Regions from separate parts of the Oceanobacillus sp. E9 genome, predicted to be linked through region 2. Evidence: riboswitches for the same ligand, from Rfam matches in the RefSeq annotation. Region 2 holds a riboswitch; each other region holds the start of a gene.
What was found. A riboswitch is a leader RNA that binds a small molecule or an ion and turns the genes downstream of it on or off. The one in region 2 is predicted to bind S-adenosylmethionine.
Positions count from the first base shown of each region.

Region 1: linked by a shared signal. The riboswitch ahead of AQ616_RS07785 (carboxymuconolactone decarboxylase family protein) and the one ahead of AQ616_RS08465 (O-acetylhomoserine aminocarboxypropyltransferase/cysteine synthase family protein) in region 2 are both predicted to bind S-adenosylmethionine.
Region 3: linked by a shared signal. The riboswitch ahead of AQ616_RS10735 (5-methyltetrahydropteroyltriglutamate--homocysteine S-methyltransferase) and the one ahead of AQ616_RS08465 (O-acetylhomoserine aminocarboxypropyltransferase/cysteine synthase family protein) in region 2 are both predicted to bind S-adenosylmethionine.

Region 1 covers NZ_LSNA01000006.1:169,079-179,659, reverse strand. The annotation lists gene AQ616_RS07795 (sodium:solute symporter family protein) at 1-1,465, opposite strand, end outside; gene AQ616_RS07790 (LLM class flavin-dependent oxidoreductase) at 1,662-3,032, opposite strand; gene AQ616_RS07785 (carboxymuconolactone decarboxylase family protein) at 3,099-3,767, opposite strand; SAM riboswitch class I at 3,972-4,080, opposite strand; gene AQ616_RS07780 (hypothetical protein) at 4,507-5,724, shown strand; gene AQ616_RS07775 (catalase) at 5,894-7,351, opposite strand; gene AQ616_RS07770 (hypothetical protein) at 7,500-7,703, shown strand; gene AQ616_RS07765 (copper homeostasis protein CutC) at 7,787-8,470, opposite strand; gene AQ616_RS07760 (CdaR family transcriptional regulator) at 8,646-9,788, shown strand; gene AQ616_RS07755 (GntP family permease) at 9,927-10,581, shown strand, end outside.
Region 2 covers NZ_LSNA01000006.1:319,538-330,118, forward strand. The annotation lists gene AQ616_RS08455 (dipeptidase) at 1-816, shown strand, start outside; gene AQ616_RS08460 (hypothetical protein) at 876-1,184, shown strand; SAM riboswitch class I at 1,312-1,418, shown strand; gene AQ616_RS08465 (O-acetylhomoserine aminocarboxypropyltransferase/cysteine synthase family protein) at 1,496-2,791, shown strand; gene AQ616_RS08470 (YitT family protein) at 2,970-3,836, opposite strand; gene AQ616_RS08475 (SRPBCC family protein) at 3,914-4,393, opposite strand; gene AQ616_RS08480 (alpha/beta-type small acid-soluble spore protein) at 4,602-4,811, shown strand; gene AQ616_RS08485 (aldo/keto reductase) at 5,190-6,104, shown strand; gene AQ616_RS08490 (branched-chain amino acid aminotransferase) at 6,433-7,527, opposite strand; gene AQ616_RS08495 (HAD family hydrolase) at 7,674-8,453, shown strand; gene serA (phosphoglycerate dehydrogenase) at 8,630-10,216, opposite strand; gene AQ616_RS08505 (pyridoxal-phosphate-dependent aminotransferase family protein) at 10,220-10,581, opposite strand, start outside.
Region 3 covers NZ_LSNA01000007.1:218,460-229,040, forward strand. The annotation lists gene AQ616_RS10715 (cytochrome ubiquinol oxidase subunit I) at 1-1,226, opposite strand, end outside; gene AQ616_RS10720 (NRDE family protein) at 1,285-2,055, opposite strand; gene proB (glutamate 5-kinase) at 2,467-3,585, shown strand; gene AQ616_RS10730 (glutamate-5-semialdehyde dehydrogenase) at 3,582-4,829, shown strand; gene AQ616_RS10735 (5-methyltetrahydropteroyltriglutamate--homocysteine S-methyltransferase) at 4,907-6,010, opposite strand; SAM riboswitch class I at 6,171-6,273, opposite strand; gene AQ616_RS10740 (MBL fold metallo-hydrolase) at 6,539-7,468, shown strand; gene AQ616_RS10745 (CBS domain-containing protein) at 7,542-8,231, shown strand; gene AQ616_RS10750 (3'-5' exonuclease) at 8,244-8,840, shown strand; gene AQ616_RS10755 (acyl-CoA synthetase) at 9,212-10,581, shown strand, end outside.

The sequences.
Region 1 (10,581 bases), 150 kb from region 2:
CTGCCCACAGACTTCCAGCAATCATAACTCCATAGCCAAGCATGGAACTATAAAGCAATGCGGTAAACACATGATCTTGAATCCCAAAACCAGTAAGAGTCATAAAGCAGCTTGCACCTACGATTACGGAAGCTATGGCACCAACACGATTTGCTTTTTTCCAAAAATAACTTAGTGTTAGTGGGGCTACTACTCCACTAATGATCGCCGATGTCCCGAATTGTAGCAGTAATGATAGAGATTCTGGACGGTTGAATGACATATATAACGAAATTAGTCCGATAATAAATAATGCAATTCGAGCTACTCGGACTGCTTTCCGATCTATTTGCATTACAGATAGATTTTTATTCTTATAAAGAAAAGGAGCGATAACTACTTTATAGATATCATTTCCGATACTTGCCGTCATACCAAGATACAAGCTATCTGTAGTCGATAGAATCGCCGAAACCATTCCCATTACAATCAATACAATTAGAACCGTTGGGAAATACTCCAATACATATGCTGGGACTGCACTATCGGATGATGTTAATCCTGGTATCAGAACTCTTGCGGCTAAACCAGCGAACACAGAGAATGTAGATAAAAAAAACAGGGTTGCTCCCGCAGATAATGTAAATGTGCGAAGGTCTTCTTTCTTCCCTACAGATAATACTTTATTCATTAATTGTGGAAGAAGGACGAAACTAAGTAAAAACCATTGAATTGCCATAATGGCGAACCCACTATAAAATGGACTGTCTGCAGCTGTTGGAGCTGTTAAAGCAGGATTAGCATTATTTAATTGTCCGGTTAAATTTCCTAAAGTTCCCCATCCTCCCCCGATTGTCCAAAAAAGAGAAAGAAATAAAAGCACGGAAATAACCGACATCACAATACCTTGAATTCCATCTGTAATTAGTTGTGCATATGCTCCACCCATACTAATATATAAAATCGTTAATGTAACTCCAAAAAAGATTCCCCAATAATATGGTATTCCTATAATTGTTTCAAACATTGTTGCTAAACCTACGTTTTGGGCAACTATATAGTAGATGTTAAATAGAATTAATAACGCTACAATGACTTGTAAAGCTTTACTATTATATCGATTACCTAGCCATTGGGGGAGCGTTAAACTACCTTCATTGTTTTGCCCCTGTTCCCAAAACTTTTTTGTTACAAGTAATAAGCCAATCCATGTGACTCCAAAACACCCTAAAGTATACCAAAGTACAGGTGTACCATACATATACGCCCATCCAGGCACACCAATAAATAAATTAGCGCTAGAATAGGTTGCACCAAAGCTAATTCCAATTAGCCATGGACTCACCTTACCTTTAGCAATGGAAAAACCCTTCATTGAACAACTATATTTAGCTCCTCGCTTACCAAACCAAACAATGAGCAAAAAGTAGCCAAAGAGACACGCTCCGATGATCCACGCAAGAGTCGTTTGATTATCAGTCAGCATTCGTGTCCTCCTCCATTCCTTTTGGGTAGAATTTATTCCAGATAATCAAACCAATTATCCAGAAGACGACAACTCCAATAAAATAATATGTGACCATCTGCTATTCACTCCTTTTCAAACGATTGTAAAATTATAGACCCATGTCAACGGAAGTGGCATGGTTTTAATTTACTAATCTAGTTCACACCTAAAAATATTATGTATGAACCTTTCTTGGTTGCTTCGCTACATGATTTTCAGCCAATCGCTTTTTCCCTTTACCGAATATATTTTCACGTAATGTATTTCCTTCATACTCCGTACGATAGATTCCACGATCTTGTAATATAGGTATTACATGATCTACAAAATCTCTAAATGTATCTGGAGAAGTTGCTAATGCAACATTAAAACCATCTATATCACCTTCAACAGCCCACTTTTGTATTTGATCAGCGATCTGTTCTGGAGTACCTACAAACTTTGGACAACCATTTCCAAGTCCATGATTTTTTATTGCTTCACGTAATGTCCATTTACGATATGGGTCTTTCGTATACAGGTCTAGATTCCCTTGTACTGCTTCTGTTTCAATATCTTCAATATATTGATCTGGATTATACTCTGAAAAATCAATTCCTGTATGTCCTGATAGTAAGGATGCCGTACCTTCATAGCTGATATGGTTTACGAAGTCCTCATACTTCGCAATCGCTTCTGCTTCTGTTGAGCCAACAATTGGTAACATCAATGGGAATATTTTAACGTCATCTGGATTTCTTCCTTTTTCTTGAGCACGTTTCTTAATATCGGAAGAATAATTTTTCAACGATTCAATAGATGTTTGCTTTGTAAAAACTGCCTCTGCATGTTTTGCCGCAAAATCTCTTCCCTTTGGTGATGCTCCCGCTTGGAATAATACTGGCGTTCGTTGCGGCGAGGGTTCAACTAAGTGCGGTCCTGGCACATTAAAAAACTCCCCACTATGATTAATTAAGCGAACTTTCTCTGGGTTAGCAAAAGTATCATTGGCACGGTCATAAATCACCGCATCCTCATCCCAACTATGCTCCCAAAGTTTGTATACCACATCTAAAAATTCATCCGCTCGATTATAACGCAATTCTTTCGGTAACCTTTCTGTTAACCCCATATTGACTGCTTCACTTTCCAAATAGGAAGTAACGACATTCCATCCAACTCTTCCTCCTGTTAAATGGTCCAATGTGGATAACTGACGTGCTAGTACATAGGGTTGTGCATAGGTAGTAGAAATTGTTGGCGCAAAACCAAGATGCTCGGTAACTGCGGCCATTGCTGTAATAGGAAGTAAAGGATCATGTGCAGGAAGTTGAACTGCGCCTCTCGTCGCTGCGTCATGGCTTTTCCCATAAACACTGTACGTCCCTAATACATCAGCAATAAATAACGAGTCAAATTTGCCGCGTTCTAGAATTTGCGCAATTTCCGTCCAGTAACCTAAACGATTATGATTTATTCCATAATCTTTCTCATGTTTCCAAAGCCCCGTTGAATGAGGGGAAGGTGAATTTTGCACGAATCCATTAAAATGAATTTGTTTTGCCATATGCTCAGCTCCTTTTTAGTATCTGAATAAGATAATTACATTAATTAACATTGGGAATCTATTAAACTACTCTTCATCGTAAGCATTTAATGCATTGACACTGTGCGCTAATGCAGAACCTGCTTTAAGAGCAACAGCTACAAAAATAGCTTCTGATAACTCTTCTTTACTGGCTCCAGCTTCCTTTGCATTTTTCGTATGCAAGTCAATACAATAAGCACATCCTGTTGTATGCGCAGAGGCTACTGCAATCAACTCTTTTTCCTTCAATGTAAGTTTACCTTCTTTTAAAACCGCTCCATCAAATTTCAAGAAAGCTTTGAAAGCATCATCACTTATCTCACCTAGTTCTTGTAGTCGTTTAAAGTAGGAAGCTTTATATAACTCATCATCATCATTTCCGTCATATGCATTCAATCCATTTACTGCGTGCGCTAATGAAGAGCCTGCTTTTAATGTTGTTGCAACAAATATTGCCTCAGTTACTTCTTCTTTATCAGCACCTTGGTTTTTCACATTTCCTACATGGAGTTCAATACAGTATGGACAACCTGTAATGTGAGCAACTGCCACTGCAATTAATTCTTTTTGTTTCACGGAAAGCTTCCCTTCTTCGAGCGCTTTGTTGTTGAAGGCAAAGAACGAATTAAATACACCTGGTGCAAATTCCTTTAATTCTTGGATACGACTGAAATACGATTTTTTATAAAGACTCTCTGTTTTTGTAGTTGGCATAATACACTCTCTCCTTTTCGTTTTAATAAAAATTTCGATTGCTTGGCTTGTGTAACTGTTTTGATCCGCCTCCTAAATAAAGTTAACTTATTGGTTTAGTCATATTTAAAGTCACATTGTTCCAGTTTTTCTTTACACTCCCCTTTTGAAAAAAGAAAAACCCTTCCGATGAGGAAGAGTTTCATTTAGTGGGCATAAACACTTTTCTCATCTATCAAGCATAAGCTTGCTGGAATGAGCACCATGTTACTTAACTGTAACTGGTTGCTGCGGGATCAACGGACCAGGTTCCTCCCCCGACTCTTGATAAGGAAAATATTATATAGTTGTGTAAGATTTGTATATTAGCATAACGAACCAGCAAATAACTGTCAATAGTTAATTTTCAATTAATTCAATGTAATGAAAAATTTAAACCAATTGGACTATATTGTATATGTTTTTATTTATTCTGGCTTAGACTTTTATTCGACTTGTGGGATTCGGAAGAAATTACATGTTCACCCATTCGACTACGTAGACTTTTGTCTGTAACATAGCTGCTTTTATGGAACCGTATTAAAATGTACCTTCATAATACAATTTAAAACTACCATAACTACCTAGTTTTAATAAGTTATAATTCTCTATACGTCGCCAGTTCATCTACTAAGTTAACCTAAAATTGTAGTTTAAACCCTTTGCTTTTCGGCTAAACAGAATAACATACTAATATCGGCACAATGAAAAGGGTGAAGTTATGACTACATGTTCAACTAGTAGGAGTATTGGTTTAATTTCAGCTCCAGGTTATCCCAACTATATTGCAGCAAAATTAAAAGAAGAACTCCCAAATCTACTACAGTTTTACGTAGACGATGATTGCGAATGGGAGGTTCAATATATTGAAGACCCACTTACAGGTACTGGTGAATCTATTGACATTCTAAAAGCTACTCAAAATAAGAAGAAAAAAAACGACTGGGACTTTGGAATTTGTCTTACAGATTTACCTTTATTCAAAGAAAAACGGCTAATTATTGCAGAAGCAAATCAAGACGAAAACATAGCATTAATTAGCATGCCTAGTCTGGGCTCAACAAGGATGATTAAAAGACTACGAGAGTCCATATTACAGTTAGTAAACGAAATGTATTATGGCAGCTCTGATGGCGATAGAAAAAAGGCCGAACTTCATCTTCAATCTATGAATGAAGATTATAAAGAATTGAAGAATAAAAGTTCAACACGCTTAATCGGAAAACGTTTCTTAGAAAGAATTTCCCCTATTAAACGAGAAACACCTGATGAGCATGAGACGCATGGTGAATGCAATATCGATGTTCGTTTTACTGTTCCACGGAAATGGAGTATTGCTATACGAATCATTTCCGGAATGGTACGAGCCAATCGCCCATGGTCACTCTTTCCAGCATTTATGAAAGTAATTATGATTGCATTTACTACCGGAGCATACGCGCTGGTCTTCCCAACACTATGGCAGTTGAGTGATTATTATTCATTACCACGGATGATTTTACTAACTTTTATTGCTATTACGTCCATGGTAAGTTGGATTATAGTAGCCCATAAATTGTGGGAACGACCTCAAGATGGTAAAGATGACTATATTCGAAAACTATATAATGCTACTACCGTTTTTACCTTGCTATCAACTGTATGTTTGTATTATATTATTCTATACGTTTTATTTACTTTTGCTGTTAATATTTTTATTCCAGCAGAATTGCTTGAAAATCAAATAAATGAGGAAATTAACTTTACGAGCTATCTGTACATCGCATGGACAGCTACTAGTATTGCAACGATTATAGGTGCACTTGGCTCTGCCTTAGAGAATGAGGATGTAGTTCTATCTTCGACATACGGTTATCGCCAACGTCAAAGACATAAACAGATTAAAGAACAAAGAGAACAAGAAGAAGCAGAAGAAGGTCATAAAAAGACAAGACAGTAAGTAATAATGATTATTAATAATTTGCACCTCTAACAACTAACTTGGGGGTGTTTTTATATTGTAAACCTATCTACCTCCGAATTAAAAAAAGAGAGCTTATATGAATAGAGAAGTAAAACTCAAAATAAACCGGTTGAATTTTTTAACGACACGATTTTATATTACATTATTAATCTTCTTTCATCATTGTTACAGCTCTATTCAGCTTTCTCGCTAAATCTTCTGAAGCTTTCTGCATATAACCCTGAACAGTATTATATACTTCCGGTGATACAGTAGTTAATCCGCCTGCCATATTATTAATTAAATCTTCTTGTTGTTGGTCTGATAGAGAATCGTAAAACATACCAGGTTGTGTGAAATCATCCTGTTTTTCGATGTCCGATCTCTCTAATCTACCTTCAACATAGCGTCCATCACCACTTGTCACAAGGTTACCTGGCCACCAGTCAGATTCATGATTAACTGGTACATTACGAAAATCAGGACCTATCCGATAACGTTGTGAATCCCAATAAATATTTGCTCTTCCTTGTAACATCTTATCATCTGATAGTTCTACACCTTCTTGTAAATTAGATGGAGAAAAAGCCGCTTTTTCAACTTGCTCCATATAATTATCAGGATTCCTATTCAATACCATTCTTCCCACTGGTTGGAAAGGGAACTGTTGTTGATCCCATATTTTGGTATCGTCTAATGGATCATATGGTAGATTGGCAGCATCTTCAGGATCCATGATCTGTACATATAACCCAAATTCAACTGGCTCCCCTCTTTCAATGACATCATGTAAGTCCTGTCCTGCAATATCCGGATTCTCTCCCGCTAGTCGTACTGCTTCATCGTTACGAATATACTGTTCTCCAGCCAGCGGTGCCCACGTGTATTTAACAAAATATCGTTTTCCTTCTCCATTTTTCCAAACATAGGTATTTACACTATGCCCAGGCAAATGACGTAGACTTTTCACTGTACCAAGGTTGGAGTAAACAAGTAGTGTAAAGAGAAGTGATTCAGACGCACGTGCCACAAAATTCCAGTAGCGTGTGGGATCGATTAAGTTATCTACCGGAGATGGTAAAAACGCTTTAATCGCTTCTGGAAAACGAATTGTGTCGCGAACAGAGAAAACAGGAATATGATTACATATCAAATCGAATATGCCGTTATCTGTATAAAATTTAGTGGAGAATCCTCTTACATTACGGGATGTATCTGGGGTTCCTTTTGTACTAACTGCTAAGGAGAACCGCACAAATACCGGCACTTCTGTACCCGGTGTCTGCAAGAAAGATAATGTTGTATAATCACTCATAGAATACAATGTTTCAAAATAACCAAAAGCTCCCCAACCTTTTACATGTACCGGTCTCTCTATTATCTTCTCATGAATAAATGTTTGTAATGTTTCGTGCTCAATATTGTCCTGTTTTAAAATTGGTCCACGTTTTCCGACAGTCTGTGAATGAATCTCTGCTGGAAGATCAATATCCCAGTTAAAAGCAGCAGGATTCGTATGGGATTTATCACCTGCATTTCCTTCATATCCATGTGGTCCTTGACTCCCATGCCCCTGTGAATAATTACGAGAATTTTTCAATTCATCGTTATTCCCATCAGTCATGATGTAACCTCCTAACACCAATTAAATAAACCTTTATCAAATTATGTTCCAGAGGAGTGAAATAGAACGTTTAGAGTATAAATTCGATAAACATATTTGTTTTAATCCATTTGATTAAGGGGATAGTTTAAAAAGGAGATTGATAACGATGCGCTTTGCACCATTTTTTATCCTAGCTATCTTTGGATATTTCTTCATCATTATTCCTCTCATTTATTTGATAGATTTCATATTTATTAAAGATGGTATTACATTTGGCAGTCTCAGAAACAATGCAATTGGATTTTTTCTAGCATTACTCTTTATTTACTTTATATTGTATAGGAGAAAAAAGAAAACGAAGCAAAAATAAAACCTATGCATATATGTAAAGAGCATAGGTTTTTGATACTATTATTGTAAATCTAGGTGTAATTTCCACGTTCATTCATTGGTCTATGAAATACGTTTGACTACCTGTAATTTCTCCGCATCTAACCCTTTTGAAAAATCCCCATCCGTCTGGATACCGGTTCCAAAATGGTACTGGTCAGCTTGAACAAAATAGTGTATTTCATTGAAATTATCCATATTTAAGCCCCCACCTGGTAAAATGCTTGGCCCTCTAGAGGAATTCGCTAATTCGACTAAACTCTTTAATGATTGCTTTCCTTCTAAACAATTTGAAGAACCACCAGAAGTTAAAATACGCTGTACATTACTACATTCAGCAATAGACAAATAAGCTTCTTCTAATGAAGGTACTTCATCAAAAGCACGATGAACCGTAATATCCAGCTCATCTGAGATACTTGCTGCCGTCTCTAAAGCATCCATGTTTATTGTACTGTCACGGTGCAAGGCACCAAAAACAATTCCTCTCCCACCTAATTCAACTATATTTCGAATATCTTCATATATTGTGTCTAACTCACACGCAGTATAAATGAAATGATAACTATGCGGTCTCACCATTATTTGTACAGGAATATTTACATGTTCTAGAACTTTTTTTATCGTCCCATAACTAGGAGTTAATCCTCCCTCTTTCATCCCAGACACTAACTCTAATCGATCCACTCCAAACTTTTCTGCTTGTATTGCTTCCTCCACTGTCTGCACAATTGCTTCGATATACATTTTGTCACTCCTATCTTTTGAATTCACCTATATGGTGGCAAAATCAAAAATTCTCTATTAAACTCACTGTAATTAATATATTCATCCTGTCAAGTGGCTATAGTAGATAGTATAATTCATACTAAACTTTCTATTGCTAACAAATCCTTTATACTATACATAGAAACAAAAGGAGTTGAAGACCATCTTAACCGAACAATTAGCAAACGAAATCGTAAAACGTACTATGTCCATTATACATGCCAATATAAATATTATGGATCAAACAGGTACAATCATCGCTTCAGGTGTACCTTCTAGAATCGGACAGTTACACGATGGAGCCGTTCAAGTAATTAAAGAAAAACATACGATTGAAATTGATACTTCAAGAACCAATCATTGGCATAGCTCTCAGCCAGGGATTAATTTACCTATTACTTTTCAAGAAAATATTGTAGGTGTAATCGGAATAACCGGACATCCAGATGATATCCGTGACTATTCTCAGTTAATCCAAATGGGTGCAGAACTTACGCTAGAACAGGCTTTCTTAACAAATGAAATTCAGCAAAATAAACAAATTCGCCAAAATCAAATCACTAATATTCTTTTAGGAACCGAACAAGATCAAACATATATTCAAGAAAGAGCACACTATGCAAAACTAGATATCAAAACAACCTATGCTGTTATTATCATATCTACACCAGTATTAGATAAAAAACATACAAAAGATGTAGAAAAACATATTCACTCTTGGCTTAATCAAGAAGATGAGTATATACCATTATTTACAAATCAACACCTTATACTAAAAAAAGAAATCCAACCATCTAGCAATACTCCTTTAAAGGATATTTTAATAGAAAAGCATAAGACTTCAGCTATCCCCCATATGACTATTGCAGTCGGGCCTTATTTAACGGGAGTAAACGGTTGGAGACAATCCTATCAAGAAGCACAAAAAATAATCGAAGTTGCAAATACACTATATCCATCAGGCGGGGTATGGAGTTATCAAGACTTAAATCTTGCAATTTTGACTTATGATTTGCTCAAGAATACCCCGCAGTCAACAAAGCAGCTAATTGCGACGTGTCACCGCATTCTTACAGAGAATGATGGTACACAACTTCACCAAACATTAAAAACATATATAGAGGAAAACGGAAAAATGTCTATCACCTCCGATAAGCTATTTATTCATCGAAATACATTAACATATCGACTAGACAAAATATATCAAATAACTGGAAAAGACCCTAGAAATATTAATCACCTTCTAGAGTTAAAAATGGCTCAACTTTTATATAAACTTGAATCAAACAATAATTAACATCGTCATTCATGCAAACGCACAATAATAACACAAAGAAAACGCTGCCTTTTTGTTCAAATGACTAATGATATCCGATGCTGATAACGCTTACAATGAAGGTAGTATTAAAACTACATGTAATGAAGGTGAACAGCTATGGAAATAGAAGTAAGTGCATTCGGTGCAATTATCGGTTTAATTATATCAATTATAATGATATTAAAGAAGATCCCGCCTGTATATGGTCTTATGACAGGGGCACTAATTGGCGGATTAATAGGTGGTACAAATATTGTTGACACCGTTAGCTTAATGGTTAGCGGTGCCCAAGGAATTATTCCATCCGTATTAAGAATCTTGGCTGCAGGAATTCTCGCTGGTATCCTTATTGAATCAGGAGCAGCAGCTAAAATAGCACAATCCATTGTTACTAAGTTTGGTGAAAAACGCGCTCTATTAGCACTCGCATTAGCAACAATGTTCTTAACAGCAGTCGGTGTTTTTGTTGATGTAGCAGTAATAACCGTTGCTCCAATTGCTCTCGTAATCGCTTCTAATGCGGGTCTATCTAGAATAGCGATACTACTTGCAATGGTCGGTGGAGGTAAAGCAGGTAATGTGATGTCTCCTAATCCAAATACGATTGCAGTTTCTGATGCGTTTAATGTTCCGCTTATATCTGTGATGGGGGCAGGAGTTATTCCTGCTATATTCGGTATCGTTGCTACGTATATTATCGCGAAAAAGATTTCATCACGCGGTACAATGATTGAAGAAAAAGAAATCGAACAATCCGAGGAAAACACTTTAC
Region 2 (10,581 bases):
GGGGTACAAGTACAGTTCTTTGCTGTTTTCATACATCCAGATGTACCGACAAATGAGCAATGGCAACATGCTTTAGAACAAATAGATTTGTTTTATTCGGAGATTATTGAGAAACATCCGCAAATAAAACATATTAAACAATGGGATGAAATTAACAATCTTAAAGAACATCAAATTGGTGCAGTCCTAACGTTAGAAGGAGCAGAAGCAATAGGTAATGACTTGGTGAAATTGAGATATCTATATCGTTTAGGAGTTCTTTCGATTGGGTTAACATGGAATCATGCTAATTTATGTGCAGACGGTGCGGAGGAACCACGAGGTGGTGGATTAACAAGATTAGGTAAGTCGGTTGTTGAAATGAACAATAACCACATGGTCTTTACGGATGTTTCTCATTTAACCGTAGAAGGCTTTTGGGATGTAATGAAAAGTGCAAAATATCCTTTTGCTTCACATTCTAATGTTCGCGCAATTTGCGATCATCCAAGAAATTTATATGATGATCAAATTAAGGCGTTGATTGATTGCAACGGACAAATACAGCTTGCGTTGTATCCACCATTTCTTGTAAAAAATGCAGAGTCTGCTAAACTAACGGATCTTTTTCATCATATAGATCATATATGTGCGTTAGGTGGTGAGAAACACATTGGATTTGGATCAGATTTTGATGGTATTTCATATTTTATTGAAGGACTCGAGGATGCTTCTAAGTATGAGTTATTGCGAGATGAGTTACAAAAGCATTATTCTGAGCATTTAGTAAGAGGATTTATATATCAAAACTTTATTAATCATTTACCTCATGTATAAGAAGCCTTGATTTTTCTAATACTAGCCATTAGAAATGAAAAGAATGGCAGGTGCTTTCCATGTTACGATTCCTCGTTTTAACACTGGTATTATTATTTAGTATTAATCATATAGAGACTTCTGCTGAGCCTTTGGAATTGGATACTCCAAAGAATACGATACATGAATGGAAAGAAATCGAAAATCATGTAGAAAAAATACATGTAGATACTCATTATATTGAATATCGTCGAAATTTTATTAAAGAAACAAGACCTTGTAAAATTTATCATCATATACGTACTATTGTTTACTATTGTGAGATACATGGACATACAAAAGTAGAAACGGTTTTAGAAAAGATTGAACATAGTGAAGATCATTCATAATAAATGATAAAAGTGATGCGTTGGTTGACATACTACTTTCATATCACACTAAGATTAATACGAAAAAATTTATTGACATTTCGTACATTTTGCATTATTATTCTACCAATAACTTTATATATGTTTTTTCTTATCATGAGAGGTGGAGGGATATGGCCCTAAGAAACCTCGGCAACAGGTTCTTCATAGGATACTGTGCCAATTCCATCAAGCGAGTCGCTTGGAAGATAAGAATAGAATGACTTTTTAGTTGCTAACCTCTATTCTTATTGCAGAATAGAGGTTTTTTGAATGAAGAGGGAGGAATAATATTGACTAATAAATCTGATGGAACATTAAATTTTAATACGATTGCTCAACATGGAGGACAGGAGTTTGATAAGGAAACGAATGCTAGGGCGGTACCTATTTATCAAACTACATCCTATGGGTTCGAAAGTCCGGAACAAGCTGCGTCTCTTTTTCAAATGCAAGAAGCTGGCTACATTTATTCTCGTAATGCAAATCCAACAAACCGAGTTCTGGAAAAGCGCATAGCAGAATTAGAGGGAGGAATTGATGCATTTGCAGTTTCTTCTGGACAGTCCGCTATTACCATTGCTTTATTAACACTTGCGAAAGTAGGCGATGAAATTGTGGCAACAAATGAGTTGTATGGTGGTACTTATAATCTATTTTCTGAGACGTTTAAACGCTTTGGTGTAACGGTCCGTTTTGTCGATGGCACAAACTTCTCGGAAATATCCTCATCCATTAATGAGAATACGAAGGCAATCTTTACGGAAACAATTGGTAATCCTGGATTGCAAATAGCTGATATCAAAGCGTTAAGCACTATAGCGCATAATCATGGAATACCTTTAGTCGTTGATTCTACATTTACTACTCCATATTTACAACGGCCATTTACATTTGGTGCAGATATTGTAGTCCATTCAACTACAAAGTTTATAGGAGGACATGGAACATCTATCGGTGGGATTATCGTTGATTCAGGGGAATTTAACTGGGCAAACGGAAATTTCCCTGAATTTACAACACCTAAAAGTTCTTTAAACAATCAATCTTATATCGAACTAAAAAATGCCAATGCATTTATTTCAAAAGCGCGATTTGAATTAGGACATGACATTGGGACAGCATTATCTCCGTTTAATGGGTGGTTATTTATTCAAGGATTAGAATCACTACCATTACGAATGAAGCAACACGTAATAAATACGAGACAAATTGCTACGTATTTAAGTGAACACGAAAGAGTAACCTGGGTAAATTACCCTGGATTATCAGGAAATCATCAATATGAACTTGCAAAAACCTATTTACCTCAAGGGGCCGGAGCGATTTTTACATTTGGAATAGAAGGAGGGCATGAAGCAGCGAAAACGTTTATTCAATCGTTAAATTTATTATCACACGTTGCAAATATTGGCGATTCGAAGACGCTGGTAATTCATCCTGCAAGTACGACACACGCAAGATTAACCCCAGAACAACAAAAAAGGACGGGTGTGACACCAGATCAGATTCGTATATCAGTTGGATTAGAAGATGTGGAGGATATAAAAAGCGATATTCATCAAGCTCTTCAAAAAAGTAGGGGGTAATTTGAGATGGCACGATCCGTAGAACAGGTAATACGAATTCTTTTAACAAGAAGTGCACGAATACACTGAGAGGACATTCAATTATCGCTACCAGAATTAAGTTATTCAACGTTAAAAAACCAAGTAAGACAAAACCAGAACTACAATCTCTTGAATTGTAGTTCTGTATAATAAAACCTTATAATTTTTGTCCAGAATAACGATCGAGTGAAAATCCTTTTCCAAGAATTTCAGATGCATTTATAAATATGACAAAGGACTCTGGAGATTCAGTCTGTAAGAGTCTTTTTAATTTTACTGCTTCAGTTTGTTCTGCAACACAAAGTATCATGGTTTTATCAAGTTTGGAGTAACCACCTACGGAACGGATTTTTGTAAGTCCACGATCGATTCCATTTTGGATCAGTTTTTGAACGCCTTCTTCATCTTCGGTAATGATCATAATTAATTTAGTGGACGAAGTACGCAATTGTACGAAATCAATTGCTTTTCCAGAAATATAAATAGCCATTAGTGCAAATAAAGTAAGCTCGACACTAAATACAATAATGGAACCTATTACGACAAGTCCATCAACAATAAACTGGGAGTATCCGCTAGATATACCGGTGAACTTTTTAACAATCTGGGCAATTGCTGCTGTTCCACCAGTAGATCCATTTCCTTTATATACAATACCTAACCCTACACCAAGTAATAAACCACCATATAACGCACCCAAAAGTGGATTCGTCACTGTAACAGGTATTTCAGCACTTAAAAATATAATAAAAGGAACCCAGAATGTTCCAACCAATGTTTTGAAACTAAAGTCTTTTCCTAATGCAATCCAACCAATAATAAAAATTGGAATATTAATAACTAATTGTGTTAATGCAGGACTTAGTTCATATAATTCAAATAAAATTGTACTAATGCCAGAAATACCGCCTGCAGCAAGCCTTGCAGGTAAAAAGAAGATATTATAAGAAAGTCCTACAAGTGTTGCTCCGACAATAATATACAAATATTCTCTTATAACTTTGTTTTGTTTTAATTTATCCATGTAAACTGTATCCTTTCCCTCAAACATACCTCTTATACTGTATCACTGGAGGGGAGAGGAGTAAATACTATCTTTATTTATATTGGAATATTCACTCTCATGGAACGTTGTTGTTTATTTGGTGTTTTTATTTTTGTCGAAATTTTTTCCATGAAATCTTCCAATATTTTTGGGAGTAATTGCTTTACGACGGGATAAAGCATCGTACCTTTCCAGCCTTTTATTGTTAATTTCATATTTACAGAAACTATGGTGTCATTCTGATTAAATGATTTTACATGGAAGCTACCTTCACCAATACATTGTTCTTTTAAAGCATCAACCTTAAAAAGAATGGATGAAGGAGCTTTTATTTCTAAAATGCGTACATGGATGTGTGTGTCCTTTTTTAAAGAGCCAAATTCGCCATGTATTTTCCAAATCGATTCTTCATTAGATACGATTTGATGACTTTGATAGCCGGGAACAATTTCTACCCAATTGGACCAGTCTTCAATAAATTCCCAAACCTGTATACTATTACTGTTTAATTTAACTTCATGATAACACTTTACCATTTACTATTTCCTCCCAGTACTAAAAAATCGCACATGGGTAATGTATGAAATTAAATGTAGGATTAGAACGATAATTTTTCCTTTACTGTGAAAATAAGATAACAGTTAGGCTGGAAGTGTTTTCCGAGCATAAAAAAGATAAATTGACAAAAAATGATGAAAGAACAGTGTGTATAACTGCTGTTCAATTACACCGAGGAGTGATCATGTGGCTGACAGACGTAGAAATAAGTTGTTAGTACCGCAGGCAGATCGTGCATTAAACCAAATGAAAGAAGAAATCGCGAGTGAGATGCACGTTCAATTAGGTGCTGATACCACAGCACGGGAAAACGGATCGGTGGGTGGCGAGATGGTCAAAAGAATGATAAGCATTGCTGAAGATAGCATGGCTTATCGAAATGATGACCAGCACTAGATCGTCAATCTGAGTAACAGAACATTGATGATCTAAGAGGGCTGTGCTATTTAGCACGGTCCTTCTCTATCATAGGTTGAAAATTCGAATAGTAATTATATGGAGTGCATAGAGAAATTTGTTTATGTTCCCAGAAGTAAAAGAAATAAATCAAAAAAGTAAAATAAATCGCGATATATTCCCAAAAGTAAAGGTAACAAATCAAATAGGTAAAGTAAATTTCATATATGTTCCCAAAATAAAAGCAATCCAAAAGATAGGATAAATGCTTTTGGACTGTAGTTCTTTAATAATTCTCTTTCAAAAGACAGTTGCACGATTACTAAACATCACCTTAAATGCTCTATTAAATGATATAGTAGTTTTAGAGGTGATCAGATGAAAAAAATGGAATTAGGTAAAAGTGGATTAGAAGTACCTGCTATTGCTTTAGGTTGTATGAGTATGAACAAACTAACAAAAGCCGAAGCTGAAAGAGTTATTTCAAATTCAATAGAGCATGGTGTAAATTTCTTTGATCATGCAGATATTTATGGGAAAGGTAAATCGGAGGAAATTTTTGCAAAAGGTCTCCCTCGTGAAGTACGACGAGAAGATATCATCATTCAATCGAAAACAGGTATTAGAAATGGGTATTATGATTTTTCAAAACAACATATCATTAAATCAGCAGAGGAAAGTTTACAAAGATTGAATACGGATTATTTAGATGTATTTTTACTACATCGTCCAGATGCTCTAATGGAACCAGAAGAAGTAGCTGAAGCATTTTCAGCACTTCATGAAAGTGGCAAGGTGCGTTTCTTTGGTGTAAGTAATCATAATTCGATGCAAATTAAATTATTGGAAAAGTACTTAAAACAACCTATTATAACGAATCAACTCCAATTAAGTCTTACTAATTCAGGATTGATGAATCAGGGACTTTTCGTAAATACGAACTTTGAGCAAGCATCAGATCGTGATGGTAGTATTTTAGACTATAGTCGTTTGAATGATATTACCATACAAGCGTGGTCACCCTTCCGTCATGGTTTCTTTGATGGGTTATTTGTTGATAGTGATGACTATCCAGAGTTAAATGCAGAACTACAACAGTTGGCGGATAAGTATGATGTAAGTAAGTCAGCAATTGCAGTAGCATGGATTTTACGCCATCCTGCAAATATACTAACAATTATTGGTACTATGACACCAATTCGACTTACAAATATTGTAAAAGCATCGGAAGTAGATTTAACTAGGCAAGAATGGTATGGATTATGGCAAGCTGCAGGTAATAAATTACTATAAAAGAGTAGAGGACATGATTATGTTGTTTATAAAATCACGTCTATTTAAAGATAATACTATTTTATAACATCATTACCACTCTATATTCGTAATATAGAATTAGAAGAAAGACAGAAAATCCAGGATGAGAAAAATGATGAGAAAGAAAGAAAGGAAGATTGAAGAAGTAGTAATGGATGCAGAAAAGTCAATACAAAATGGAAACTTTTAGGGGTAAGTAGAACAAGTCTATATGATAATTGTAACCAATATAGTATTAATGAACAAAATCCCCCTTTTGATACAATTATAAGGGGGATTTATCATATTAATATTTATTACGGTTTTTTCAATGTTTCACTGGACTCTTTGCTTCAATGCCTTGAACCCATTGGAATGGATCATCTAAATCGCCATATTGAATACCAGTAATTGTATCGTAAATGCGTTTAGAAAGTTCGCCGGTTTCACCATTATTGATAATCATATCTTTACCTTCCCAAGTAAGTTGACCGATTGGTGAAATAACAGCAGCTGTACCTGATCCAAAAGCTTCTTCTAGCTCGCCGTCTAAATAAGCTTGATATAAATCCTGAATTGAAATTCGTTTTTCAGATACAGGAACGCCCCAATGTTTTAATAGTTCAATAACAGAACTACGAGTCACTCCTGAAAGAATGCTTCCGTTCAATTGAGGAGTGAAAACTTCTCCATTAATTTTGAAGAAGACATTCATACTTCCAACTTCTTCAACATACTTTTTCTCAACACCATCTAACCAAAGAACTTGTGCAAACCCTTGTTTAGCTACAATTTCTTGTGCTTTTAGACTTGATGCATAGTTTCCACCAGTTTTTGCTTCACCAGTACCACCTTTCACCGTTCGTACATAGTGATCTTCAACAGCAATTTTGACCGGGTTTATTCCTTCTTTGTAATAAGCACCTACTGGAGATAAAATGACGATTAACTTATAACTCATCGATGGTGCTACCCCAATATAAGCCTCTGTTGAAATAATAAACGGACGAATATATAGGGATGTTCCTTCTGCGCTCGGAACCCAATCCTTATCGATGGAGATTAACTGTTTTATTGCTTTTAGTGTGAACTCTTCATCGATTTGCGGAATACATAGACGATCATTTGACCGATTTAAACGCTCTAGGTTTTTCTCCGCACGGAATAATTGAATATCTCCGCTATCGGTACGAAATGCCTTTAATCCTTCAAAAACAGATTGACCATAATGAAAAATCATTGAAGAAGGGTCAATCGTTAGTGGTTGATATGGTACAATACTCGCATTATGCCATCCCAAAGGATCAGAGTAATCCATGACAAACATATGATCCGTAAAAGATCTTCCAAAAATCAACTGATCGGACTGAGGTTTCTCTTTCTTTGTTTCACTTCGTTGTACGCGAATTGTTTGTTCTTCCATATCAAACGTCTCCCTTGCTGTTGGTAAATTTCTATTTATCATAAGACATAAAAAAGATTTTATCAAGCCTAAATTTTAAATTAATTATGTTAAATTAGTAATATATTGTTTATTAAAGAGAATTATTGGATAAGGGAGGATATATTTTGGTTAAAGCAATCATGTTTGATTTAGATGATACATTGCTGTGGGATAAAAAAAGTGTACAAGATGCATTTGATCTCACATGTCAAAAGGCAAATCAAGCTAAAGGTGTTGATGCTAAAAGTCTAGAGGATAGTGTAAGAAAGCATGCTCGAAACCTGTATGCATCATACGAAACCTATGAATTCACTAAAAAAATTGGTATAAATCCTTTTGAAGGTCTATGGGCTACGTTTGATGATAAAGGAAGCAGCTTTGAAAATTTAAAAGAAATTGCTCCGCATTATCAAAAAGAATCTTGGAATCAAGGCCTACGAGATTTTGGAATTGAAGATGAGAACTATGCAAATCAGCTTGCAAATGCTTTTCGTGAAAATAGAAAACAAACAGCCTGTGTATTTTCTGAAGCAATAGAAGTACTGGAAAAGTTACAAAAGAAGTTACCACTGTTACTTTTGACAAATGGTTCGCCTAGCTTACAAAATCTAAAATTGGATTTATCGCCGGAATTAGTACCTTATTTTGAACATATTATTATTTCAGGTGATGTGGGTGTAGGTAAACCTGATACAGTGATATTTAATCTAGCATTATCAACACTAGAGTTACGGTCTCAAGATGTGTTGATGGTTGGAGATAATTTGCATACAGACATTATTGGAGCGAATCATCAAGGAATTCCTTCTGTATGGCTAAATCGATTTAATCAAAACAATGAAACGGATATTCAACCTACGTATGAAATAAAATCTTTAGACGAATTATTAACGCTAATTTTATAAATTCATCTGAATTAATGCAATATGTGTAGGAAGTAGATTTAATACTATAAAAAAAGAAAATGGGCGACTCCAGCGGAAACAGCACAAATTTAAAATCTACTTGGAAATAGCCAAGTTAGTTGAATCGTGTCCGCAAAAGGCGCCCATAGTTTCTTGGGAAATTAGGTTAAGACTATTTATAAATCAATCGCAGTAACGGATTTAATTTCATCTAGGCTTTCAATCTCGTTTAATGCTTCATCCGCTAGATGTCGATCTATGGTAAGAATCATAATAGCGTCACCACCAATATCTGATCGATCCACTTGCATCGTAGCAATATTAATATTATGTTTTGCGATGGTACTCCCCATTCTACCAATTACTCCTGGCTGGTCACGATGTTGGATAACGACCATATGACCTTCTGGTGTTATATCTACACGATATTCATCTACACGAACTAAGCGTGGACCTAATCCGTTTAATAATGTCCCTGCTGCTTTTCTAGTCCCAAACTTTCCTGAAACTTCGATTGTGATTAGGTTTGTAAACCCTTTTTTAGACGACGTTTTACTCTCACTAACTTCAATACCCTTTCGATCAGCTAGGAACAGTGCATTTACATCATTGATCCTACTTCCTAAGTAGCGCTTTAGAAGTCCTTTAACAGCGTTTCGAGTTAATGGTGCAATTTCGATATCCGCTAAATCACCAGCATACGTAATTTTCACTTCGCTTACCACTTCTTTTGTTAAATCCGTAATAAATGTACCAAGTTTTTCAGCGAGGTGGAAGTATGGTTCAATTTTATACATAATCTCGCTTGGAACTGATGGCATATTTACTGGGTTACGAACTGCTTTCCCTTGAGAGAACCGAAGTACATCATGACTAACATCGATAGCAACCACTTCTTGTGCTTCTACCGTACTTGCACCTAAGTGAGGTGTAGCAACCACTTCAGGTAGTGTTAATAACTTATGATCTGTAAAAGGTTCTTGTTCAAAGACATCAAGTGCAGCACCTGCTACTTTTCCTGACTGAATTGCATCGTATAATGCGTCTTCGTCGATAATTCCGCCACGAGCGCAATTAATAATTTGTACACCATCTTTCATTAGGTGAAAAGCATCTTTGTTAATTAAATGCTTTGTTTCCTTAAGCAGTGGTGTATGCACGGTGATAAAATCTCCAGCACGTAATACATCTTCTAGTGTCCCATATTGAACTCCCATCTGCTCTGCTTTTTCTTCTGTGAAGAATGGATCGTAGGCAATGACGTTCATTCGCTGACCTTTTGCTCGTGCAGCTACTTCAGCACCGATTCTTCCTAACCCGACAATACCTAAAGTCTTTTGCTTTAACTCAACGCCTACAAAACGTTTTCGATCCCATTGTTTTTGTTTTAACGCATGGTAAGCTTGTGGGATATTTCGTGATAAGGCCATAATCATTGCCATTGTATGCTCTGCTGCAGAGTTTGTATTACCATTTGGAGCATTAACGACAATAACTCCATTCTCTGTAGCAGCGTCTAGATCTATATTATCGACACCAACACCAGCGCGACCTATAATTTTTAAATTACTCGCTTGTTCAATTAAGGAACGGGTAATTTGCGTCTGGCTTCGAACTAATATGGCATCAAAAGCATCAATTTGGTCTAATAATTCTTCTTCATTCCATCCCGGATTAATCACGAGTTCAATATTTTCAGCCTCTTGAAGTGGTTTGAGTCCATCTTCACTTAATGGGTCACTAATAAGTACTTGAAAAGCCATAATTTATCTTACCTCCTGCTGTATATAAATTTGCTGAGCTGCAGCTGTGCCTTGTCCTAATTCAATATTCTTTCCGATCAGTTGTAAACCAATTTCAATTAAACTGATTGTTTGCAAAGTATCTGCTGGGGAACAATATCCCATATGTCCTATCCGAAATATTTTTCCTTTTAGATGTTGCTGGCCTCCTGCAAGTGATAGATTAAAATGTGATTTTAATGTTTGTCTGAGTTCTTCAGAATTAAAATCACTTGGTTGAACAGCAGTAACAGTCGGTGAAGCTGATTCGTCTGTGGTTAAAAGCGGAATATCTAATGCCTTAAAAGCCTCTCTCGTCATATCGCGTACAAGAAGATGTCGTCTAA
Region 3 (10,581 bases), on a different contig from region 2:
AATAAGAAGAACATAATTCCAACATAATCACTGGTTGTTGCTGCTTCGTCAATGGTCATAATTCCTCGTAAAATCCAGGGCTGTCTACCAACTTCAGCCATCCACCAGCCAGCTTCAATAGCTAAGAACGATAATGGACCTCCGAGAACAATGAGCCTACGATACCATTTTGATTCGACAAAGTTCCAGCTTCTTCGAATACCAAGCCAATAAATAAATGATAAACCAAGCATAAATACTCCGATGGTCACCATCGTGTCAAAAAAATAATGAATGACAAGTGGAGGTTGCTCATCTTCAGGGAATTCATTTAGACCAATAACTTCTGCTGTTGGCCAGCTGTGTGCTAATATACTTAGTGCATAAGGGATTTCCAATGCGTATTGCGGTTCATTGTTGTCATCGAGAATCCCCCACATAACTAAAGGCGCTTCAGAAGAAGTCTCAAAATGCCATTCCGCAGCAGCTAGTTTTTCCGGCTGGTATTCTGCTAAGTATTTACCAGAGAGGTCTCCAATTAACGCTGTTGCTAGGGCAAAGACAAAACCTATTTTCATTAGCATGTTAAGTGATTTCTTATGATATTCACGATTTGAACCTTGTAATAGACGAAAGGCTGCAATCGCAGCAAGAACAAAAGCAATCGTCATATAACCAGTAGATAAAACATGCGCAACTTTTGTAGGCATGGAAACTGTGAACATGGCAGCAAGTGGATTAGCATTAACAAGCTCGCCATTAGCAATATCAAATCCGCCTGGAGAATTCATAAACGAGTTAACTACCGTAATAAAGTAAGCAGACATACCGCCACCTACGGCAACAGGTATTAGTAATAAGAGATGTTTTTTTTGATTATCAAAGCGATCCCAAGTATATAGGTAAATACCAAGAAAAATAGCTTCAAAAAAGAATGCAAATACTTCCATAAATAGAGGAAGTGCGATAATATTACCAGCTAGCTCCATGAAACTTGGCCAGAGCAGTGACAGCTGTAACCCAATAGCCGTACCTGTAACTACTCCGACAGCTACTGTTACAATGAATCCTTTGGCCCAACGTCTTGCCATTAGTAAGTAATGCATGTCATTTTTCTTAATTCCTATCCATTGGGCAATCATAATCATTAATGGAACGCCGACGCCAATTGTTGCATAAATAATATGAAAAGAGAGGGTGAGTAAAGTCAGCATTCGGCTGGCATATACCGGATCATCGAATATCATTTGTGGACCTCCTTATAGAACAATCATATTGTATTAATTTACCCGTTGATTAACAAAATTAATCGGATACAATCGAAAAATGGTAATTTATATCTCCTATTGCTTTGCCTTGGTGATACGTACGTTCTATAAAGGTAACATTGCTTTTTTTATCGACTAAAATAATCGTAGATGTTCTTGTTCCATAATTACCCGTATCTATGAACATAGATGATAAATTTCGTTCTAAATGGATTCCTACACCAGTGTCAGGAAGACATTGATCACTAGGCTTATCAGCATTTTTCAAGATATGAAACAACGACTCGCTAGAAATATTTTGGTTTTTTTCTAGGTACGACTGTAATAAATCTTTGGCTTTTAATACTTTTGGCCACGGAGTATTCAGTTTATCATTACTTAATGAGTGAATGCCTGAATCTAATTGTTCGCTACTATTATAAATATTGTTGTAAGTATAGAGCTTTTGGTAATTACCAAATAAAGCATTATATCCCGAATATAAGGATTTGTCTTGTTCTAAATCAGATAAAAAATGTGTTGAATCTATTTCATAATTTAAAAAATCAACAGGTATTTTTCCTCTTGAATATTTGCCTGTTTCAGGAAGTGAAGGGTTTCTGTAATTGGTAATTGCTGCAATTTTTCCTTTTTTTGTTATACCCAACCATGTACCTTTTGATTTTAAATCTCTTCCTGCTAGAATTTCTGGAGCATCATCCCAAAATGTAGCTTTTGCAGTGGGGCGATCATAGAATTCATCACGATTGGCAATCAATATAAATGGATATAGTGAATGTTTTTGGATAGCAAAAGTTATTAAACACATAATCAAACCTCCTATTCATAATTATAAATGGAAAGGATTGATTTTCCTAAAAATCAGATTGATATAAGTAAAGCTGTTGACAATTAATGAGAAACTGATAATAATAAATTACAATACAGTTGAACGTTTAACAGAGGAATAGTATGTAAATATCGAATGAAAGAGATCGGAATTTATTAGCTGAGAGATTCCGTCATTGCTGATTTATCAGAACCTACCTTTGGAGTCTCATGCAAACATGGGCGTTTATCCAGCGTTAATGGAAGAAGTGAGATGCAAGTTCGATCGCATCTAAATTGTGGTGGTACCGCGGAAGAAAACTCTTTCGTCCCTTTTTGTTAAATTGGGATGAAAGGGTTTTTTCTTATATCTGAGAATAGACATCTAGAGAATAATGAGGAGGAGAAGAATATGAATAAAAAGAGGGTAGTTATAAAAATTGGAAGTAGCTCACTGACGAATGAAAAAGGCGAAATTGATCATAAAAAATTAGGAGATCATGTAAATGCGTTAGCTATGTTACATCAACATAATTTCGAAGTGATTTTAGTTTCCTCAGGAGCTGTTGCAGCTGGGTTTCGAAACCTAGGATACTCTTCTAGGCCTGTTACATTAAAAGGAAAACAAGCATCTGCGGCCATCGGTCAAGGTCTATTAATTCATACTTATATGAATAAGTTTATGGAATACAATATTCGATCTGCTCAATTATTATTAACAAGGACTGATTTTTCGATTCAAAAACGGTATAAAAATGCTACTTCTACTATGTTGGAGTTATTAGAACGAGGCGTTATTCCGATTATTAATGAAAATGACACAGTTGCAGTTGATGAATTAACGTTTGGGGATAATGATATGCTTTCTGCTTTAGTTAGTGGAGCTATTCATGCAGCTCAATTAATTATATTAACCGATATTGATGGAATTTATGATAAACACCCTGGTAAATATGTGAGTGCGAAACGCTACGACACAATTGATTTAATTACTGACGAAATGATACAGGAAACAGATGTATCGGGTTCGAAATTAGGTACTGGGGGTATGAAATCGAAACTGATGGCAGCAAAGGTTGCTACTTCTCTCGGAGTCCCTGTTTTTATTGGTAAGGGGGAAGGAATATCTAAATTACTAGAAATAGTTAATGGTAATGGAGAGGGTACTTATGTCAAAAGTGTTCGAAGTAAACAAATTCCCATTCGCAAGCAATGGATTTCTCTTCACTCGACATTAGAAGGAAAACTACTTATTGACGATGGAGCTACCCAAGCGCTTATGTATAACGGAAGTAGTTTGCTGTCAGCTGGTGTGGTAAATATTCAGGGGGATTTTGAAGATGGAGATGTTGTAGAAGTTTATAATCGAAGTAAATTATTAGGAAGAGGACAAGTGAGCTGTTCATCGGAAGAGCTCAAAGCAGCCAAAACATTAAAAAAAGCAAAACAGGTGACGCAACTTTCTGCTATTGAGGTTATTCACAGAGATTCGTGGGTTATGGTTGATCAAATAAAGGAGGAGTTACTATGAATGAAGTGATAGAGAAAGCTAAGAGTGCAAAACAAGCAAGTTATCAAATGGCCCTATCTACAACTGATGACAAAAATGAAGCATTACAATTAATATCTCAAGCAATTCTAGATAAAAAACAAGAAATAATAACAGCAAACGTCCTGGATATAGAAGAGGGAAAGAAAAAAGGTTTATCTGATTCGGTTATCGATAGAATTAAATTAAATGAGGAAAGATTACAAGATATAGCTGAAGCAATTTTACAGGTAACTATATTAACTGATCCTATTGGTGAAACCCTAGAAATAATAGAGAAAGACAATGGTTTATTTATTACGAAGAAGCGGGTCCCAATTGGAGTTATTGGAATGGTTTATGAAGCTAGACCTAATGTCACTGTTGATGCAGCTTCACTTGCAATAAAGACAGGAAACGCAGTAGTATTACGTGGTAGTTCTTCAGCTATACATTCTAACAAAGCACTTATTCATGTAATTCATGATGCATTAACTTCTAGCTCCATACCAAAAGAAGCTGTACAATTAATAGAAGATACTAGAAGAGAAGTAGCGAATCAACTATTTCAATTAAATGAATATCTGGATGTTTTAATACCAAGGGGAGGAAAACAATTAATCGAAACAGTGGTAAAACAATCTACGGTACCTGTTATTGAAACCGGTGCAGGGAACTGCCATGTTTATCTAGATGAATCTGCTAAAGTAGAGATGGCAACGGAAATTGTTTTGAATGCAAAACTACAACGACCATCAGTATGTAATGCAATCGAGTCATTAATTATTCATAAACAGTGGTTTGAAAATCATGGTTTAGAACTATTAAAAAGCATGCAATCTCATGACATAACAATTCACGGGGATGGATTCGTTATGGAGAGATTTCCAACTGCTATAAGAGCAGAGGAAAAAGATTGGGAAACGGAGTATTTAGCAAGTGAAATAAGTGTAAAAATAGTTGGTTCAGTATCAGAAGCGATCGCCCACATCAATCGATATGGTACACGTCATTCGGAAGCTATTATAACTGAAAACAAGATTAATGCTGAACAATTTCAACTTCAAGTTGACGCTGCAGCAGTTTATCACAATGCTTCAACTAGATTTACAGATGGATTTGAATTCGGATATGGTGCAGAAATAGGGATTAGTACACAAAAATTACATGCTCGAGGTCCAATGGGGCTGGAAGCATTAACTTCAACTAAATTTGTGATTTCAGGCTCAGGCCAAATTCGCAATTAATTAAAACTCCAAACTACTTTCAGCTTATATAGGAAGTCTAATAAGTAGTTTGGAGTTATTTATAGATTTTATTAAGCTTATCCCCAAATCTCTTTGGAGAGTTCAACGATATAACGTAATTTATTCCACTGATCTTCTTCTGTTAATTTATTTCCTTGATGTGTTGATGCAAATCCACATTGCGGACTAAGCGAAATTTGATCTAACGGAATATATTGTGAAGCATCTTTGATTTTCTTAATGATCTCTTCTTTGTCCTCTAGCACACCGAATTTAGAAGTGATTGCTCCAATTACGACTTGTGGTCCTCCATTAGGTATATGAGCTAAAGGTTCAAAGCTGCCTGAACGATCATCATCATATTCTAAGAAAAATCCGTCCACTTTTTCATTAGCAAATAAGGTTGGGGCAATATGAGCATAACTGCCTTCGAATGCCCAAGTAGAACGATAGTTTCCTCTACATAAGTGTGTAGTTACGATTAAATCATCTGGTTTATTCTCAAGTACACTATTTACAACATATAAAGATAAATCAATCAACTCTTGACGAGATAAATCTTCTTCAAATGTTATTAACTCATCTACGTTCAAGCCGGCAATGTATACATCATCCAATTGCAGGTATCGACATCCAGCTTCGTAAAATGCTTGGATTGCATCTCGATACGTAGTGATAATGTCTTCTGCATAAGATTGAATATCTGGATAAACTTCTGGGTTGCGTGTTCCTTTGTGAAATAATTGATTTGGACTAGGAATGGTTTGTTTTGCAACAGCACGCTCCCCTACTATCTGTTTAAATTCAATGAAATCTTTGACAAATGAATGGTCTGTTGGAAAACTAATCTTTCCGTTATTACGAATGTTATATCTCTCTGTTTCAATTCCTTTAAATAAGTAACCTTTTTCTGGAATATATCCTTCAATACCATTCAATTCTTCTAAAAAGTCCGTATGCCACCATAAACGACGGAACTCACCATCCGTAACAGCTTGTAGACCTATTTCAATTTGTTTGTCTACGATCCGCTTGATTTCTTCTGTTTGAATGTCTCTCAATTCCTTTTCTGAGATATTTCCATCCGAATAATTTTTTCTAGCCTGATGCAAACGCTCTGGTCGTAGCAAACTACCTACATGGTCTGCTCGAAATGGTGCTTTGATTATTGTTTTTGTCATTTTTCCTTCCTTCTTTCTCCATTAAATTTTGTTTAGTCTCACAGAGTAGGGTCTTGCTCTATGAAACTAACATATGACAGTTCTGTACAGAGAATAGGGGAAAAATAAATACCCCCTTCTACAAGTAAGAAGAGGGTACAGGAAACCGTACGATATACTCTTCTTATCTTCTAGCATTTACGCTACTGGAATTGGCACAGTACTTAAATAAGTCTGTTGCCGAGGCTTCCTTGGGCCAGTCCCTCCACCTCTCTGGATAAGAATTGTCATATTTAATTAATAGAAATTTTATAAGATATCGAATAGGATGTCAATAGTTTTTTAATAAATATTTATCGAGTATGTAAACGACAGTAATTTAACTACCATTCTTTCGAGGAAGAATAGATATCTCAAAATAAAAAGTATCTTTTTATGTTATTTGCTTTTGATGTATTTTTAGTTCCTTTGTCTTGCAATTCCATCTTGGAACGATAAAATAACAATATGCTCATTTATACATTGAATGGTGTTAGAAAGAGGTATTTCATGCTAAAGAAAATGACAGAAGATATATTTCAATTAGTAGTGCGGTTTAAAGGTGCAATGGGGGAAGTGAATTGCTATTTAATAAAAGGAGAAAAAGGATATACTGTCATAGATACCGGTATTTATGCCACGGAAACTAAGGAAACTTGGAAGGCGGTTTTGGATAATTATCAAATTGAAAAGCTGATATTAACGCATACTCATGAGGATCATATAGGATTAGCAAAATGGTTTCAAGAGGAATATGCCATCCCCGTCTTTGTATCTAGACGAGGATATAAAGAAATGCTTAAGGGAAAAGATCGGAAATCACATATGGAAAGAATGAAATCACTAATTAAACGTCATGGTACACCGCCATTACCGTTAAAAATAAAGGATTTTTCTTTTATCTATGATTTTGAACCAGACGGATTTTTTGATGATGGTGATCAAATCATCTTAGGTAATCAGCCTTTTCAAGCAATTTGGACACCTGGACATGCTCCTGATCACTATTGTTTTTATAATAAGCAAGAAGAAATAATGATTATAGGTGATCATGTGTTAGAGCATCTTTCACCAGTGATTGGCTTATGGATGGGAGAAGAGTTGAACCCATTAAAGGACTATTTACCATCTTTATTAGAATTACAGGAATATCCGAGTAGATTAGCATTACCTGGTCATGGAAAAGAGATGGAAAATTTATCAGAACGAATAATGGAAACTTATAATCGACATCTCTTTCGTCTTGAGGAACTCAAACAACTTTTATCGGACAAACCGATGTCTGCTTTTAAAATAACAACTAAAATTTATGGACCTATGAAAGGGACAGCTTTTGTCAGTCAGTTTATGGCGACATTAACTCGGTTAATTTATTTAGCGGAAAATCAGGACATACGAAGTATAGAAAAAAACGGCAAAGTACTTTACAAGGCGAAATAAACGATATAAGTGAATGTTTAATGTTAAGTTTGAACGGTTAAAATGATAGAACGCAAAGATAGGAGAAATAGATATGTATAAAAATTCAGAGCGCTTTATCACAGCATTTAATCGTATTGACAAAGCATTAAAATCACAATTAAACAAAAAAGAAATGGGTTTCTCTAGAGCAGTGCGAGTTCTATCAGACTCTAATGCTACGATAAAACGATACTACGAGGATTTATTGGAATTTGCTGAACTCAGAAATGCAATTATTCATAACCGTATCGATGTTTCCTATGCGATTGCAGAACCTCATGATACAATTGTGGAACGTATCGAAAAAATAGAAGAAGATTTTACAAGTCCAAAACAAGTAAAGAATGCATTCATAAAACAAGTTGTTACATTCCAATTAAACGATTCTATGCAAAAGTTACTTCAAGTAGTAAGAGATAGAGGATTAACGAAGTTACCTATTTATGAGAATCAAGATTTTAAAGGATTAATTACACACAAGGGCATTGCTCGATGGATAGCAAATTCTATGAACGATGGTCAACAAATAACGGATGCAACTGCTAAAGATATTTTAGAATACGAAAAATCAGATAATCATCTTTTTATAAGCGAGGAAATGTCCGTATATGAAGCTGCTGACGTATTTACAGAACAAGTTGAAAAAGGTAATCGACTTGCGGCTTTGCTTATTACAAAAACAGGGAAAGAAGATGAAAAGTTGGTAGGCATTATTACCAATTGGGATATCATGGAGATATAGGGGGAGTTTTGAATGGTTAAGTTTGCAGCAATTGATTTTGAAACAGCAAACGAAAAAAGAAATAGTGCTTGTTCTATAGGTGTGGTAATTATGAATGATACTGAAATTATAGATGAGTTTTACTCACTAATTAATCCATTAGCCCCATTTCGTTCACGCAATATATATGTTCATGGAATCACCGAGGAACAAGTTCAAGAAGCACCGACTTTTGCTGAACTGTGGCCCACATTATCAGCATATTTAGAAGATACGATACTTATTGCACATAATGCAAGTTTTGATATGAGTGTCTTACGTCAATCTTTGTATAAATACGATATGCCATGTCCAAATTATATGTCGCTCTGTACGGTTAAAATCTCCCAATTAATTTGGCCGCAATTAGAAAATCATAAACTACATACAGTTGCAAATTACCACGAGATACCGTTAAATCATCATCATGCGATGGATGATGCCCGAGCATCTGCAAAAATCTTTTTGGCAGCCTTAGCAGAGCAGAAAATAGGCACAACTGAAGAATTCATAGAACGATGGCTCGTTTCCAAAAGAGCAAAAACAGCTAGAAAGCAAAAAGCTACAAAATCAACCAAATTATATTTCTAATTTATATAGGGCCAGGACATAACTAACAGTCTTGATTGTAAGACGGATGATAGCTAGAATAAGCTTCAGAAATATACGGAGACTCCTTGAAAATCAAAAAACGATTTTATGCGTGCTGTCGAGGTCTTCCTTGTCCTCAGGAAAGGAGGCATTGTTGAGACCCGGAGTGCAAAGTATCCGGAGGTTCGCCAGCCGCCTTAGCATAAGCGGAGTATATTTCTGAAGCGGATTTTAAATATCCAATCATTTGGATTTAAGTTTTGCGTAAACTCTTTTTTTGCAATAGGCCTATGTAGATCACAAAATAAAGTGACAACCTCATATATCTGAATTATAATAATAGTTAAATAATTATACAGGGAGTGAGGTCATTGGAATTAAATCAAATCGATACAGAGTTAGATAAACTAATTAACCGAGTACGAAGAAATACATTAGGTGATTTATTAACAAGAACAAGAGAACGTTATCCAGACAAAAATGCAATCGCTTACAAAAACAAAAGACTAACCTATCAAGAGCTTGATAATCTTGTAAATCAAACCGCTAATGGATTTCTGGATATAGGAATTAAAAAGGGTGACAAGTTTATTTTAGTTTCAAAAAATAGCTTAGACTTTGTACTTGTAACGTATGCACTTGCCAGAATTGGCGCAGTGTTAATTCCTGTTAATTACATGCTTACATCCCAAGAAATAAAATATATATTAGAAAATTCAAAGGCAGTAGGTGTAATGGCATCTGATGAATTTAGAGATCTACTATTAGCTGCTGCAGAAGACAAAAAACTTGAACATTATATAGTATTAGAAGTAGATCCAGCAGAGGAGGCAATAGAAGATTCGTGGATTGCAATAAATGAAATTCAATCTCATCAATCTTCTACAATGCCAGAGGTAGAAATTCATGATGATGATTTAGCACATATACTTTATACAAGCGGAACTGAATCAAAACCAAAAGGTGTAATGTTGACTCATAAAAGTATCGTAAGTGAATATGTCAGTACTATTATTGATTGTAAAATGGAAAGTCATGATATTGCTATACATGCATTGCCGCTTTATCATAGTGCACAACTTCATGTGTTTTTAGGTCCGAATATATACATTGGTTCAAGTGGTGTCATTCTTCCTTCTGCGAGTCCAGAATCAATCTTAGAAACAATTGAAAAAGAGCAAGTAACTCAATTATTTTGCCCACCAACGGTATGGATTGGTTTGTTGCGTCATCCTGATTTTAATAAAAGAGATTTGAGTTCCTTGAAAAAGGGTTATTATGGAGCAGCAATTATGCCAATGGAAATTATTAAAGAGTTGACGGAAAGACTTCCACAAATCGAACTCTGGAACTGTTATGGGCAGACAGAAGTAGCTCCGTTAGCAACGGTATTACAACCAAAAGACCAACTACGAAAATTAGGTTCAGCTGGATTACCAAGTTTAAATGTACAGACAAAGATTGTAGACGATGATGGAAATGAAGTTGCTCGCGGAACCGTTGGAGAAATCGTCCATCGAACACCTCACTCGATGACAGGATATTTATATGCAACAGAGAAAACGAAAGAAGCATTTAAGCACGGATGGTTTCATAGTGGAGATTTAGGATTTATGGATGAAGAAGGTTTTATAACGATTGTAGACCGTAAGAAAGATATGATAATAACTGGAGGGGTAAATGTTTCTAGTCGTGAAGTTGAAGAAATCATATATGAGATTGATGGTGTATCAGAAGTAGC